3 regions of the Marinobacter psychrophilus genome follow, and region 3 is predicted to be linked to each of the others. Evidence: predicted binding sites of a transcription regulator. Region 3 holds the regulator's gene; each other region holds the start of a gene.

Region 1 (5,014 bases), 440 kb from region 3:
TCAGCCCCAGCTCTTTGTGAATCAGTGCCTGAACCTGCAGCGGCGTACCCTCCGGGTAGCGCCGGCGTTCGCCTTCGCGGGTCAGCTTCAGCAGATAACCGGCGGCGTTGGTGCCACTTGGCACCAGATCGGGCGGGTATTCATAGCGCAGACTGCCGGGTTCAAACGTACATTGCTGGGCGATTACTTGCGTCTGCCGCAGCCAGGCGGCGGGGAACAGGCGCTGTAACACCGCAATGGGGCGCAGGTAACGCTCACCGTTTTGAAACAGACAATGGCCGGCGTTCTCCAGATTGGTGTGGTTGCGCAGGGCGGTGAGTACATCCTGCAGAGGCTGCCGCTTGCGGCAATGCATATGCACGTCACCACTGGCCGTAATGGGGCAGTGTAGCTCTGTGGCCAGCCAGCGAATGCGGGCCAGCTGTTGTTCTTCACCGGATTCCAGAGTGCGAGAGGCCGCTAGCCACAGCCGTCGGTCAAACAATCGTAGCAGCCATTCACCCGCCGCTAGCGCTTGCTGGCTGTTGGCGCTGGCCAATGTTGGCGGTAACCATAAGCACAGGCAATCGTCCAGAGAATGTACTTCCAGGTCTCGGTAATACAGCTGGTACTGGCCCTTTTCTGCTCGCCGTCGGGCGCTGGTGATCAGCTGGCACAGTTGACCATAGCCTTTGCGGGTTCGGGCCAGAAGTATAAAGTGCGGGGTGCAGGCCCCGGGTGGTGCGTCGCTCAATTCAAACCAGCTGCCGGTAATGAGTTTCACAGGGCTGTTTTTAAGCGCCGCCCAGGCGCGGGGAATGCCAGCCACCGAGCAGGCATCGGTAATGGCGAGGGCGCTATAACCCAGACCTGCGGCTTGTTCTGCCAGTTCATGGGGATGCGAGGCGCCGGTCAGAAAACTGAAGTTGCTGAAGCAGTGCAGCTCGGCGTAGCTTTCAGGGTTCTCGTGATTTTCATCACTTTTACAGCTTTCAGACTGCATCAGCCAAACCACCCGTGTATGTGCCAGGCTTGACTAGCATCCCGAAATACCCAAGCCAACTGGCCGCTGGGTAATTGGGCGATGTAATAATCCCGCTGTATCCTTTGGCCATCCCACCAGCCGCCACTGATGCGTTCCGGGCCGGAAAACCAGGCCTGCGGCTTAGTGTGTAACGGCTGAGGTTTATGCATTAGCCACAGCGGGCGGCAAGGTAACGGGTTCTCTGCGGTGCTGGCTTTGCGCTGTTTGCGTTGTACATCGGCACTGGCCCAGGCCTGTTCAGGGCGGTGATCAGCGTGTGGCGCCAGCTGTTGCAACGCGCCGTCGCCCAGCCGGGCCTGCAGGCGGCTGATCAGCGTGTGCCAGGCTTCGTTCATATCTTGGGTTTCGCCCAACAAATCCTGTCCGCTGGCGGCTTCACGCCCAATAAAGCGTTTTACCAGCAATACCAGTGACACCACCGGAGCTTGCAAAGGCTGTTGTTCAAAGCGTAGGCGAATCAAATCCAGAAAAGCCTCCGCCCGATGCTCCGGGCTTGATGTGCGTATGTGCAGGTGGGTGGGTTCTGTGTAGCGATAGCACAACAACACATTCAGACTGTCGGTTTCTTGCTGGCGCCAGCACAGGTCTTCTTCCAGCTCGCTCAATATGCGTTGCAGTGGAAATAGCAGCCCTTGGGAATGTTCGATGTCTTCGACAAAATCCGCTTGCTGGCGAAATCGGTGCGGAGGCTGCCAAGGCATTTGTGGGTCTGGCCTTGTACCTTGTATTTTTTGGCTATGAGCCAGAATTTTTGGGCCCAACCGCCGCGCCAATTCGGCTGCGGGCAGGGCGAATAGGTTGCCCAGTGTGTTCAGGCCCAATCGCTGCAAGCGGGAGCAGGCCTGAGTATCAAATTCTGCCTCTGCCAGCGGTAACTGTTCCAGCAGGCGAAGCATGTGGCCCCGGTCGGCGCTGCATTCACCTTTGCCGGTGCGGGCAATCAGGCGTGCCGCCAGTGGGGTGAGGCCAATGCCCAGCCAGGCCGTTAGGTGGCGTTCATTCAGGCCTTGCTCCACGGTTTCCCACACCGCCGGTAAACCGCCGTACAGTTTTTGCAGGCTGCCGATTTCAGCCAGCAGGCCATCTGGCGGCACCAGGGTAACGTGTGCGGCACAGCGGTATAGCCAGCGAGCCTGATCTTGCAGCACCCGGGCTTCTTGCTGCGGATCGGTACGAACCATCGTCAGACCTGCCACCAGACTAAGGGCGGTTTTCAGCCGCATACCCGGCTGCACGCCTTGGCTGCTGGCCTGTGTACAGGCCTGGAGCACCTTTTGACCAGAGGCGTCAACAATCACCAACGCAGCGTCCTGTTTTCGGGACCGGCGTATATGGTCCAGCAATAATTGAGGAAAATGCAGGTGTAACCACAGCATAAAGGGTTACCGGGCCGACTTGGGCCAGGGGCCCTTAACCACGCGGCTGGTTTCGGCTGTAGCCAGGCCAGCTCGCTGTGGCAACGGCAGTTCACAGTGCTGGCCCGGCCAGCTGCCGCGACGTTTGAGTATTTGCACGTGCAGGCATTGATTAGCGTCTGGCTGCAACTTAAGGCGCAGAGCCGCAGGCGAATTTTGCGCGGCATGGCAGCGTTCACGAAACAATACGCACACGTTGCTGCCGGCTTCAGCGGCCAGTTGCAAGCGCCGCACGTCGCGTAACGCCAGCTTGCCGGGCCAGGCCATAACCAGCCCTGTGACCGGTGAACGCAGGCAGTTTTCCAAGGTCCATAAAAAATCGCCGCTGTTTTTTGTGTGAATGATCACCACTTGGTCAAGGTTAACACCTTCACGCACCAGCGCCGGGGCATAGGGAATGTGCGGCGGGTTCAGCCAGAATACGGTTTTTCCGCTGTGTGTCAGGCGCTGCATCAGTGGCAGCAGTAAATGCAGCTCGCCAATACCGGGTGTGTCCAGCAAGCATTCACTGAGTGCCCCCCGCGGCCAGCCCAGCCCACCTAGCTGGTTATCCAGTGCTTGGTAACCAGTAGATTCTGCCGGTTGACGAGTGTGCGCAGGCTGATGGCCCTGCCAGATACGTGCGCTTTGCTTCAGAGCGGATAGAAGTTCATTCATGGCTAAATCTCAAAGTACTGTTTAAATATACAGTATTCCGAACAGGTCCGGATTTCAACCGTCAGGATTAAGAATTCGAATGACGGGGTCTTCGTTTACAGTGGTAGTCTTAGCGTAAAACGCAAACTGGAAAGGAAATTTTATGGCAGTGATTGCAGGTGTCGACCTTGCCTGGCAGGGCAATCGCAACCCTACGGCTATTGCGGTAGGGAACGTTGCCGATGGCGCTATAGCCGTGACTGGCGTGTTTGAAAACCTTCACGGTTTTGATGCCGTTGCCAGTGCCCTGGACTCTATCGACAGTCTTCACGGCGTGGCGATAGACGGCCCACTCATCATTCGTAACCAGAGCGGACAGCGGCCCTGTGAGCGCGGTGTCGCGGTGGCTTATGGTGCGCGAAAGGCATCCTGCCACGCGTGTAATCTGACGCTGTTTCCCGCTTCCAACGGCGTGTTGCTAGGAGACCATTTGCACGCAGCCGGCTTCGGCCATGTAGCTGCACCCGGTCAAAAGTGGCAGCTGGAGTGTTATCCCCACCCTGCATTGATCGAAATATTTCAGCTTCCTGAGCGGCTGTTTTATAAAAAAGGCCAGGTAGCGGATAAGCGCCAGGGCCAGGCCCGGCTTGCACGTTTACTGCTTAGCCTGGCGCAGTCCGAAAGAATGACGTTGATCATAGGCCCATTATTTTTACCCTATTTGGATCCGCAGCGTATTCAGTCTTTGCGTGGTGCAGGTCTGAAGCACAACGAAGACGTATTGGATGCGATTGTTTGCCTGTATATTGCGGCTTTGTACCAGGCTGGGAACAGTGAACGGGTATTCGGCTGCACGGAACAGGGCTATATCTACGTGCCCCAGGGCGCATGCTGAATAAAGAGGCTTTATGAACGAATTGACCGAAACCATAATTGAATGCCCCTACTGTGGTGAATCTGTTGAGGTGTTGATTAACCCCGAAGACGCGCAGCAGTCATACATCGAAGATTGTCAGGTGTGCTGTAAGCCGATCACCTTTGTGGTGACAGAGGCAAACAACGGTGACTTGTCGGTGGCCGTGTACAGCGAGAACGACACTTATTAAGCTCTAAGGTGTGCGGTCAGTCATGCTAAACGGAGGCCGGCAATGATTGACGTTGGGTGCGTCCTCGCCGATAGTCGGTTTCGAAAGTCATTCACGTTAACCGGTACCTGCTGATGATAGACGACGATACATTGACCGCACTGAAAACCGCTTTTACCTTTATGCCACAGCCGGTAGAAGTAAACCGCTACGATTACGGTGACGATGCCGAGCGGGTGCTGGCGCAGGTCAATTTTGTGCGTGAAGTGCTGGCTCATCACGGTATAGACCCGGAAGAAGTGGCTGGTGACATCAATCCTGAATCGTCGCCAAATTCCTGCTACTAGGTTGGCTGGGGCTTAATCGACGCAAGCTTGGCGGCCGGTGATTTGTCACTGGCAATACCCGTATATAAGCGCCGAGTCGAATTAGCTGCGAATGTACTGGCAAATGGCTATTGGTTTTTGTACCCGATAGTTGTCCAATACATTCTTTGCTGGCAATACACACAGACTGCGCAATAACCGGGTGATATAAACACGCATGTTTCATGAGCTGAGTTTGGGCGGAATGCTGTTCAGCCCTTTGGTTGTGCTGGGGCCATTGGCATTTTTGATGACCATGGTCACTCGCTGGGTGCTGCATCGGCTGCACTGGCGGCGCTATATCTGGAAAGATGCCTGGTTCGATGTGGGCATTTTTGTGTGTTATCTGGCGCTGACTATTTACTGGATGGGAGACTGAAGCCGGCTCATGGGAAAATTATTGCGTGTTGGGGTTACTTTGCTGGTGGTTGTTGCGGCCATATTGGCCGGCAACTGGATATGGAATCACTATTTGCATTCGCCCTGGAC
Region 2 (5,014 bases), 1.5 Mb from region 3:
GCGCTGACGGACCATCGCCACATCGCGTAGCGGACGGTTCAACCAACGCCTCAGCTGCCGCCCACCCATGGCTGTGGCAGTGCGGTCCATTACCCAGGCCAAAGTGTACTGGGTGCCTCCCATAAGGTTGGTGTCAATTTCCAGGTTGCGACGGCTGGCAGCGTCCATAATGACAGCGTCTTCGCGGCGTTCGCGGCTGAGTTTGCGAATGTGGGGCAGGGCGGTGCGCTGGGTTTCCCGTGCGTATTGCAGCAGGCAACCGGCGGCGCACACGGCTAAGTGCATATCTTCACAGCCAAAACCGGTCAGGTCGCGCACCTGCAATTGCTGGGTAATCACCCGTCGCGCGGTGTCGGGTTCGAACAGCCAGGGCCCCTGGCGACGAATGCCGGTAAAGCCTTCCAGTAAATCGGTAAAAGGAAAGTCTTCGCTGATCAAAATCTCCGCCGGACGCAGCCGTTGCAGTTCGCCTTGCAAGGCCTCAGGGCTGTCCAGCTCTGACACTGCGAAGCGGCCACTGGAAATATCCAGAGAGGAAAAACCGAAGTGCTGCTTATGGTGATAAATCGCCACCAGCAGGTTGTCACGGCGGTCTTCCAAGTAAGCGTCGTCGCTCAGGGTGCCGGGGGTGACAATGCGCACCACTTGGCGATCGACAGGGCCTTTGCTGGTGGCCGGATCACCCATCTGTTCACAAATTGCAATAGATTGACCTGCACGCACCAGGCGGGCAATGTAACCCTCAGCCGCATGGTACGGAATGCCCGCCATGGGGATCGGATTTCCCCCCGATTGGCCGCGGGCGGTCAGGGTGATATCCATCAGTTCCGAGGCTTTTTTAGCGTCGTCATAAAACAGCTCGTAAAAATCTCCCATGCGGTAGAACACCAGCTCGTTGGGATGTTGGCCCTTTATTTTCAGGTATTGCTGCATCATGGGCGTGATTTTTGAGCTTTCGGTGTGTGCTGCTGACATGGGACATCCGCGATGGCTGTTTTGAGGAACGGGCGGTGGATTGTAGAAAATTACACCGCAGGATGAAACGTGGATTATAAATGAGGTCACCATGCCTGAGATCACTGATGAAGACATCCGCCAGCAGGCGATAGAGCTGGGAAGCGTATTAACCCGCGCCGGCGCCATGCTGGTGACTGCAGAAAGCTGCACCGGCGGCTGGGTGGCAAAGGCCATGACCGACCAAGCTGGATCTTCGGCTTACGTCACGGGTGGGCTGGTTACCTACAGCAACCACGCTAAACACGCGTTGCTGGGTGTCAGTGAGCAGACGCTGGCGGAACACGGCGCGGTGAGCGAGCCGGTGGTGCGGCAGATGGTCGCCGGAGCGCTGCGAGCGTCGGGTGCAAGCGTCGCCATTTCAATAAGCGGCGTTGCCGGGCCGGGCGGTGGCAGCGACGCCAAGCCGGTAGGAGCGGTGTGGTTCGCCTGGGGCAGCGCTGAAAATATCAGCACCGGTTTGAAGTATTTTGACGGCGATCGCGACCAGGTGCGGCGCCAGGCTGTGATCTTTGCGATTGAAAGTGTGCGCCGTTTCTTATCGAGTGATATCTGACCCGCAATGGTTAAAAAATCCCCCACACAAGGGTTGGTCTGCTTTGTCTAATGTGGTTTAATGCTGGTTAAATATACAGTGATTTTCCGGGGCAACCAGTTCCCAAGTTTAGTTTGGCGCATCATATTACCGGCGCACCTTATCAGCCTATTATTCTAACGTACCATTTTGAAGAAGGTTCGTACCTATGGATGACAACCGCAAGAAAGCTTTATCCGCCGCTCTGACCCAGATTGAACGCCAGTTTGGTAAAGGCGCCATCATGAAGATGGGCGACCACCCCCGCGAGGCAATCCCGTCCGTTTCTACCGGTTCTCTTGGTCTGGACGTTGCTCTTGGCATTGGTGGCCTGCCTTATGGCCGGGTTTGTGAAATCTACGGCCCTGAAAGCTCTGGTAAAACTACGCTGACTTTGCAGGTTATTGCCGAAGCCCAGAAGCAGGGCAAAACGTGTGCTTTTGTTGATGCTGAGCACGCCCTTGATCCTCAATATGCTGAAAAGCTGGGCGTGAACGTTGATGAGCTGCTGGTCTCCCAGCCCGACACCGGTGAGCAGGCGTTAGAAATCTGCGACATGCTGGTGCGCTCCAACGCGGTGGATGTCATCATTGTGGACTCCGTTGCCGCATTGACGCCAAAAGCTGAAATTGAAGGCGAAATGGGTGACTCTCATGTTGGTCTTCAGGCCCGCCTGATGTCACAGGCTCTGCGCAAACTGAATGGCAACGTCAAGAATGCCAACGTCCTGCTGATTTTTATCAACCAGATTCGCATGAAAATAGGTGTGATGTTCGGCAGTCCCGAAACTACTACCGGCGGCAACGCGTTGAAATTCTATGCCTCTGTGCGTCTGGATATCCGTCGCATTGGCGCAGTGAAAGACGGCGACGAAGTCACCGGTAACGAAACCCGGGTGAAAGTGGTTAAAAACAAAGTGGCACCGCCGTTCCGCCAGGCCGAATTCCAGATTTTGTACGGCAAGGGCATTTACCGCATGGCCGAAGTGGTGGACATGGGTGTAAAGGAAGGCTTTGTAGATAAGGCTGGCGCCTGGTACGCCTACAACGGTGATAAAATTGGCCAAGGCAAAGCCAATGCTTGCAAATTTCTAGAAGAAAACCTGGAAATGGCGAAAGAAATTGAAACCAAAGTGCGCGACAAGCTGATGCCCAAGCCAGAGAAAAAAGACGCGGCAAAAGACGCGGGGAAAGATGCGGGGAAAGACGCAGGAAAGAATGCAGGGAAAAATGCAGGAAAGGCTGCTGCAGTGGCGCCTGCAGCAGCTAGCGACGAACTACTGTAAGACCGTTAGTTTGCCAGCGCACTGTTGATGCAGTGCGCTGGCAAGCACTAAATGTGAGGCCGGCTATGCCAGGCTCTAAAAAGTCAGACTCTAAAGGTTCAGACTCTGAAACGTCAGAAGTCGGACAGCCCTGCGCCAAACAGCTATTGATTGTTGCCCACGCTCCCTCGCCAAATACCCTCAAATTGCGCAACGCAGTCGCCGCTGGTGCTAACCATAACGATATTGAAAACGTTAATGTAACGGTTCTTGCTCCGCTGGATGCTGGCCCCGAAGATGTTCTGGCTTGCGACGCTATTATTCTCGGCACCACCGAAAATCTGGGTTACATGAGCGGCGCGTTGAAAGATTTTTTCGATCGCTGTTATTATCCGTGCTTGGAAAAAACCCAAGGCTTGCCATTTACCTTTTATATAAGGGCCGGCCATGATGGTACTGGCACCCGCCGTGCGATTGACAGCATTACCATCGGCCTGCGCTGGAAACTGGTGCAAGAGCCTCTGCTGTGCCGCGGCAATTACGCCGATGAGTTTGAACAGCAGTGCGAAGAGTTGGGATTGTACATTGCGGCCAGTCTCGATAACGGTCTGATCTAAACGGCTTGCAACAGCCCCTCGCCTCTAAAAAATGTACAATAGCTCTACTATTTAATCAGACTTGCCGCCGTGTGCAGTAAGTCATCTTTGTATTCCGACTGTTACAGGATTAAACCTTGAAGTCATTGCCTTCGCATCAGCTCTATAAAGCCTGTGTTCTGAAAGATTTGCCATTTAAAAGCACCCGCCAGCTAGAGCCCCTGGCTGAAATTGTGGGTCAGAATCGTGCTCAGGAAGCGGTGCGATTTGCGCTGGCTATGCCGCACGGTGGTTACAACGTGTATGCGGTCGGTATCAATGGCCTGGGTAAGCGCACCATGATGCTGCGGTACCTGGAACACCATAAAGACACCAATCTGAAATCCCACGATTGGTGCTACGTGGCCGACTTTGAAGAGCCGCGGGTGCCAAAGCTGCTGAAACTGCCGGCCGGTCAGGGCACGCAGCTAAAACGCGATATGGAAAAACTGATGAGCCGGCTGGTGAAGGTGATTCCGCAAACCTTCGATAGCGATGGTTTTTTGGAACGTGCTGAAAAGTTGAAAAGCGATTACACCGCGCTTCAGGATGGTGAGCTGGAAAAAGTCGCGAAGCAGGCCAAGCGTCAAAAAGTCAGCTTGACCATAAGCACCCCGGGCGGTTATCGGCTAGTGGCTATGAGTGGTGATGAGGCTCATACCGCCGAGTCGTTTAAGGCCCTGACGGACGCTCAACGCGAAAAGTTCGAAGAAATTGTCAATAATCTCGAAAAACGCCTGCGCCGCGCCCTGCGCAAACTGGCCGACTGGGAGCAGGAATACGCTGACAAACTGCAAGCGCTAAACCAGGAAACTCTGGAAGGCGTTACCGGTCACCAGATTGATGAGTTAAAAGAACGTTACAAAGACCTGCCAGAAGTGGCCGGTTTTATTGAAGCCGTGCGTAAAGATTTGTCCGAGAATCTGGAGATTTTTCTGGATGACGATGATGAGCAGGCCATGATTGCCTACGCGTCACTGGATAAGAAAATGCCGCGGCGCTATTTGGTGAATCTGCTGGTACATCAGAAAACCAAAGAGATTCCAGTAGAGGTGGAAGACAACCCGACTTATCACAACTTGTTCGGTTACGTTGAAAACGTTACCTATAAAGGCACGGTGTTTACCGACTTTTCGCTGATTCGCCCGGGCAGCTTGCATCGCGCCAACGGCGGTTATCTGTTGATGGACGCCACAAAAGTATTGGAGCAGCCGTTCGCTTGGGACGCCCTCAAGCGTGCGTTGCAGTCTCATTGTATCCAGATTAACTCCCTGGAGCGCGAGCTGACCCTGTCTGGCACCATCTCCATTGAGCCCGAGCCGGTGCCACTGGACGTGAAAATCGTACTGTTCGGCGACCGTGAAACCTGGATGCTGCTGCAGGAATACGATCCCGAGTTTTCAGAACTGTTCCGCGTGACCGCAGATTTCGAAGACGAAATGTATCGTAACGACGACAGCCAACTGGCGTACGCCAAGTTTATTGCCAGCCTGGTGGTCGAGAAAAAACTGCTGCACTGCACCCATA
Region 3 (5,014 bases):
CTCCGGGGCGTATGTAATGGGTGCGCGCACCGTGCATGCGCAGCGCCAGGGCAATCAGCCGCTGGGCCGGTCCGCGTCGGCGCGGGCCACTGATGCCAATGGTCAGCCCGGGCGGAGATTCTTCTTTCATTCGTTCAGATATCGATTCAGACATAGCCTTTGTGTTCGATCCAGTGGTGAATAGTCTCCGCTTTGCTGTGGGTCAGATTGTGCAAGCTGATAGTGCCGAAATCGCGAAAATGAGCCCGAAGCTGCGCGAGGTCTTCGCTGTTGTTGGCAATGTCGTCCAGTATTACCCAATCATTCCATACCGAAGAGAAATTCCATTGCGGGTTGTCGACGTCGCAATCCGGTAGCCGGTAATGCAGGGTGGGCCGTTTTTTGATGCGTGAGTCTTCTACGTACCGGGCCAGCAACGGTGCATCCAGATGGGCAAACAGCGGCAGCAGGTCCAGTGCCCGGTTTCGGGTAGGGTTATGTTGCAGGTAGTTTTCCATTAGCTGTTCCAAAGATGGCGCGTAGTCATCTTTCATGAGCAGTTCTGTGTAGTGAGGCGCCCAGGGCTCTATATAGGGTGTAAAACGCCGGCTGATATCCAGTTGGTGGCGCTTTTTCAGCCACTCGTACAAGCCTGCAAACGCCTGTAAATATCGGGTAATGGTGGGCGCCTGTAAATCTGGCAGTTCCGGGTTCAGTTGCAGTCCGAAGGCATAATAAATGGAATCGCGGCTGCCCAGTGCGCCAAGTTGCCGCAGTTCTTTGACCAGCCGCTCAACCTCTTCCACCTGAGAAAAACCGATGGGCGGCCCGACAATTTCCAGCGGCACGATACGCTCGGCCGCGGCGTCGATTACGTCCATAGCCTGCCCACCAAGCTCGTGCAGGCTTTCCGGCACGCCGGCCCCGGTCAGGTCCAGATCTTTAATGGGATCAGAGTCCAGTTCGATCACGAACTCGCCCAGTGCCGTGTCTATTGCGGTTACGTAGCGCGACCGAATTTGCGGCGCGCCGTTCAGCAGATTGGCGACTTCGTGCACCAGCGCTTCATAGCTTAAACCCGAAAGCTCGATTTCTACACCAACCCGGCGTTCTGCTCCGCTGGCAGTGTGGGTTACTGAGGGCGCTTTGCAGACGTTCTTTTGCGTCATTATTACATCCTTAAATCAGTTTCCAGCGCTGCAAGCGCGGCCTGTAACGACGGAATCACCATAGCATATCAGGTGCCTGAGTCTGGTAATCGAGCAAGTGGGGAAAATGCCATAAACGGGGTTTACACTGGATAAAACACTGTATATAGTCAAATCACTGTATAAACAAACAGGGTATTTTATGACGCAGCGGACCCCGAATATGAAACTCACTGCCAGGCAGTCCCAAGTGCTGGATATTGTCCGCCGTTACCTGGATGAAACCGGGTATCCGCCCACCCGCGCCGAAATTGCAGCTGAGCTGGGTTTTCGCTCCGCCAATGCGGCAGAAGAGCATTTGCGGGCCTTGGCACGCAAAGGCGCTATTGAAATGGTGCCCGGCGCCAGCCGCGGTATTCGCCTGCCAGAAAGCGAGCAGGATCTGGGTTTGCCGGTGATTGGCCAAGTGGCAGCTGGTAGTCCGATTTTGGCTCAGGAACACGTGGAAGACCACTGCACGTTAAAGCCCGGTTTTTTTTCGCCGGCGGCGAATTACCTGCTGCGAGTGCGTGGTATGAGCATGAAAAATATCGGCATTCTAGACGGTGACTTGCTGGCAGTGCACAGCACTCAGGACGTTCACAACGGCCAGATTGTGGTGGCCAGGGTAGGTGATGAAGTGACTGTGAAGCGCTTTCGTAAAGAAGGTAACAAAGTGTATCTGGTGGCGGAAAACGAAGACTTCGCACCGATTGAAGTGGATCTGACCGAGCAGGATCTGTTCATTGAAGGGTTGGGCGTTGGTGTTATCCGCCGCTCAGACCTGCACTGATCCGTAGCGATAGTAAACCGACACAAAGAAGGGCGGGGAATCATGGAACAACTGAGCTTTAACGGCAATCTTGCATATCAGCAACAGATCGCAGCGCGAGTGGCAGAGCAGGCGCAGCCTGTGCGAGTTCAACCCCTGCCAGCCCCGGTGTTGGTTGGTAACGTCACTGAAATTATCTTGCCCCAAGGCCAGGTGGAAAATTTTCAACTGTTACTGCCAATGCTGACCCAGCTGAACCAAGAAAAGCGCTGGTTGGCATGGATTGACCCACCTCAAGAGCTGGTCAGCAAATGGCAAAAAATGCACGGCATTATTGCGGGTGAGCTGCTGGTTTTGCGTTCCAGCGCCGAGCATCCGGCGCTCAAGTTGGCGGAGCGAGCCCTCAGCGTGGGCACATGTCATGCGGTGGTGTTGTGGACCGAAAAACTGAACAAAGCGTGTTTCGAGGCACTCCAGGCGGCATCCGCCGCGGGCAATAGCCACGGCGTCGTTTTGCGTCAGCGTTAGTAAAAAGTAGTGCGCCAGCGCTACCAGAGTTCTACGTTAGCGTTAGTGCAGCGTTAGTGCAGCGTTAGTGCAGCGTTGGGCTGTGGGGCGCATCAAACCACTCAGCGTCGCTGCCGCTGTCGGTGATATCCTCGTCCAAGTCCTGGGCGCTATCGCCCGCTGCGTCAATGCCTGCGGCAATCATGGCTTTGGCCACTTGCATCTGGCGGTCGTCCATCATGTCTTTGGCTTCTTCGGAAAAACTGATACGCACCAATGGCGCGCCGTCGTCGTCAACGCGGCGCAAAGCGTAGTCGCCATTGCTGAGTTGAATAATTTCAAAAAACGATGGTGACATGATCCAAACCTTTATGTTCGCCAACGGAAAAGTGTACGCGGGGATGTCTCACCACTCGCTGTGTCTTGCTTCCACATCGGCTGAAAATTGCTTTATTGCGTTTAGGCTGGCTTGAACTGATGAGAGCGAACGGTCTGCGCCAACGGCCGCAGTGACGGCAATAATATTGTCGTTGCTGATGGTTTTTTTTGCCGCAGGTGGTCGGTTCTGCGCGTCTCCAAGTTGCTCCAGATGGTTCCACCAACTGTCAGCGTTAGCTTGCAGTGCCAGAAGTTGCTGAACTTCCGGCGCATCGGCTCCGATCAGTTTGCCCAGTTGGTCAATGTTCTGGGGTTGCCCTTTACGTTGCTGATAGCACTCTGCGAGGGTATATAGCAGGAGCCTTCGCGATCGCAGCATGAGCTCAATGACACCTTGCTTGCAGGCTTCCTGCTGTAAGGGTTGATTGCTGTTAACAGCAAGTCGTAACAATGTCTGCGCCAGTGCCAGTTTACCGGCAAGATGGGAATGCCACGCTGCTGCCATATACCCTCGAGACTGCTGTTGTTGCGATTAATATGAGCGTAATGGACGCTGTGAAATTCACGCGCACCAGAATCCGCTGAAACGAGACTTAATCAGCGTACCATAACAGTTTCAAAGCTGTGGTGCCCGCTGTCTACTGCAGTTTTGAGAAGTTTGCCTGAACAATCGAATGCCGCCGAAAAAATCGTAGCTGTGCGTTGAAATGTCCGTCCAAATCAAACAACAAATACCTGAGATGTTTGCCGGGGTTAGGCCGTGGTGACTCACCGCGGTTGCCTTAGGTTGTGCTGTTGTGCGTCGCTAAGGTGTAACATGATCAATTGTTAGCACACTGGGTTTCGCACCCGTTTGTAGATCATTGAACAGGAGCAATGAACAATGGCCGCAGACCATCCTGCAATGGTACATCTAGACCAGCTGCTTGAGCACATGCAGCAGGCTTTGAAAGATCAGAACTGGGAGCTAATCAGTCGCCTGAGCCCAGAGATAAAGCCCGCTATCGAGCCCCTGCTTGAAGCGTTGGAACAAGGGCAATTGCCAGCTGAAATCGTGCGCAGCCAATTACAGAAGGTGCAGCAGTTTGTCGACGCTGCTGACGGCTCTGCCCACCGGGCCAAGGCTGCCGCACAGCTCGAATTGAAAGAAGTTAACCGTAATAGCAGCGCAGCCAAAGCCTACGGTAAAGTGTCTTCGTCTCCGCCCTGAGCCAGATAGGGCAGTAGCTATTCAGCCAGATTGCGGGCAGCGCCAGATCGCTGGCGCGTATCAGCAAGATTTTTAGGGTTTGGCGTCATTAAATTGACTCCGAGGCAGTTAAGGTCTTAAATGTTGCTCAAAACCGACAAGAGATCGCCTGGAATGTTGAAATCCAACACAGTGCTGGTGTTCAGTGATGCTGCCGATCGCTGCCGCGATATTACGACCATTCTCGAGTTTCTCGGCGAAGAAAGCTGGTTGACGGGCAGTAAGGCACGCGAAGTGTTGTTAGGCGCCGCGGACAAAGACGCAGAGGCGGTCTCTGTGGTTATTGTGCAAGGCGACGATGCCAACGCCGAAGCCACGATCAGAGCCGTATGCCAATGGTCTCCCTGTATCCCCGTGCTGTGTATTGGTGGCTCTGATTTTTCCGGTCTGAATGAAGAGCAGCTTGGGCGAATTATTGCGCGCCTGGCGTGGCCATTTGGTTACACCAAATTTATTGATTCGCTATACCGTGCCCAGGTTTTCCACGACCACCATAGCCGGGCCCGCAAGCGCGGCCAGATACGCGGTGTTCAGTTGTTCCGCTCACTGGTCGGCACCAGCCGCAAAGTGCAGCAGGTACGCCAGTTGATGGAACAGGTAGCAGACAAAGAAGTCAGCGTGTTGGTGACGGGCGAATCCGGTACCGGCAAAGAAGTGGTCGCACGTAATTTGCATTACCATTCCAGCCGACGTGATAAACCCTTTGTGCCGGTAAACTGCGGCGCCATTCCAGCGGAACTGCTGGAGAGCGAGTTGTTTGGCCATGAAAAAGGCGCGTTCACTGGCGCGATTGCCGCTCGTGTGGGTCGTTTTGAATTGGCCGAAGGCGGCACCCTGTTTCTGGACGAAATAGGCGATATGCCGTTGAATATGCAAGTAAAGATTCTGCGGGTTTTGCAAGAGCGTACGTTTGAGCGGGTCGGGAGTAACCACACTAAGTTT

The links. Region 3 encodes LexA, which represses DNA repair genes until DNA is damaged. Its sites were predicted from a motif close to CTGTNTNNNNANACAG; they were not measured.
Region 1: a site for LexA is predicted at 3,114-3,129, ahead of imuA (translesion DNA synthesis-associated protein ImuA). Genes of this name have one in related genera too.
Region 2: a site for LexA is predicted at 1,634-1,649, ahead of recA (recombinase RecA). Genes of this name have one in related genera too.

What each region holds. Positions count from the first base shown of each region.
Region 1 covers NZ_CP011494.1:1,599,377-1,604,390, forward strand. The annotation lists gene ABA45_RS07105 (error-prone DNA polymerase) at 1-982, opposite strand, end outside; gene ABA45_RS07110 (Y-family DNA polymerase) at 982-2,400, opposite strand; gene imuA (translesion DNA synthesis-associated protein ImuA) at 2,407-3,096, opposite strand; gene ABA45_RS07120 (DUF429 domain-containing protein) at 3,239-3,970, shown strand; gene ABA45_RS07125 (CPXCG motif-containing cysteine-rich protein) at 3,984-4,181, shown strand; gene ABA45_RS07130 (hypothetical protein) at 4,295-4,507, shown strand; gene ABA45_RS07135 (DUF1656 domain-containing protein) at 4,704-4,904, shown strand; gene ABA45_RS07140 (efflux RND transporter periplasmic adaptor subunit) at 4,914-5,014, shown strand, end outside.
Region 2 covers NZ_CP011494.1:2,665,893-2,670,906, reverse strand. The annotation lists gene mutS (DNA mismatch repair protein MutS) at 1-975, opposite strand, end outside; gene ABA45_RS11995 (nicotinamide-nucleotide amidohydrolase family protein) at 1,067-1,570, shown strand; gene recA (recombinase RecA) at 1,758-2,873, shown strand; gene ABA45_RS11985 (flavodoxin family protein) at 2,939-3,469, shown strand; gene ABA45_RS11980 (Lon protease family protein) at 3,586-5,014, shown strand, end outside.
Region 3 covers NZ_CP011494.1:1,155,382-1,160,395, forward strand. The annotation lists gene ABA45_RS05095 (gamma-glutamyl-gamma-aminobutyrate hydrolase family protein) at 1-154, opposite strand, end outside; gene ABA45_RS05100 (amidoligase family protein) at 147-1,148, opposite strand; gene lexA (transcriptional repressor LexA) at 1,351-1,959, shown strand; gene ABA45_RS05110 (cell division inhibitor SulA) at 2,002-2,466, shown strand; gene ABA45_RS05115 (hypothetical protein) at 2,531-2,803, opposite strand; gene ABA45_RS05120 (DUF6586 family protein) at 2,852-3,328, opposite strand; gene ABA45_RS05125 (hypothetical protein) at 3,707-4,033, shown strand; gene ABA45_RS05130 (sigma-54 dependent transcriptional regulator) at 4,187-5,014, shown strand, end outside.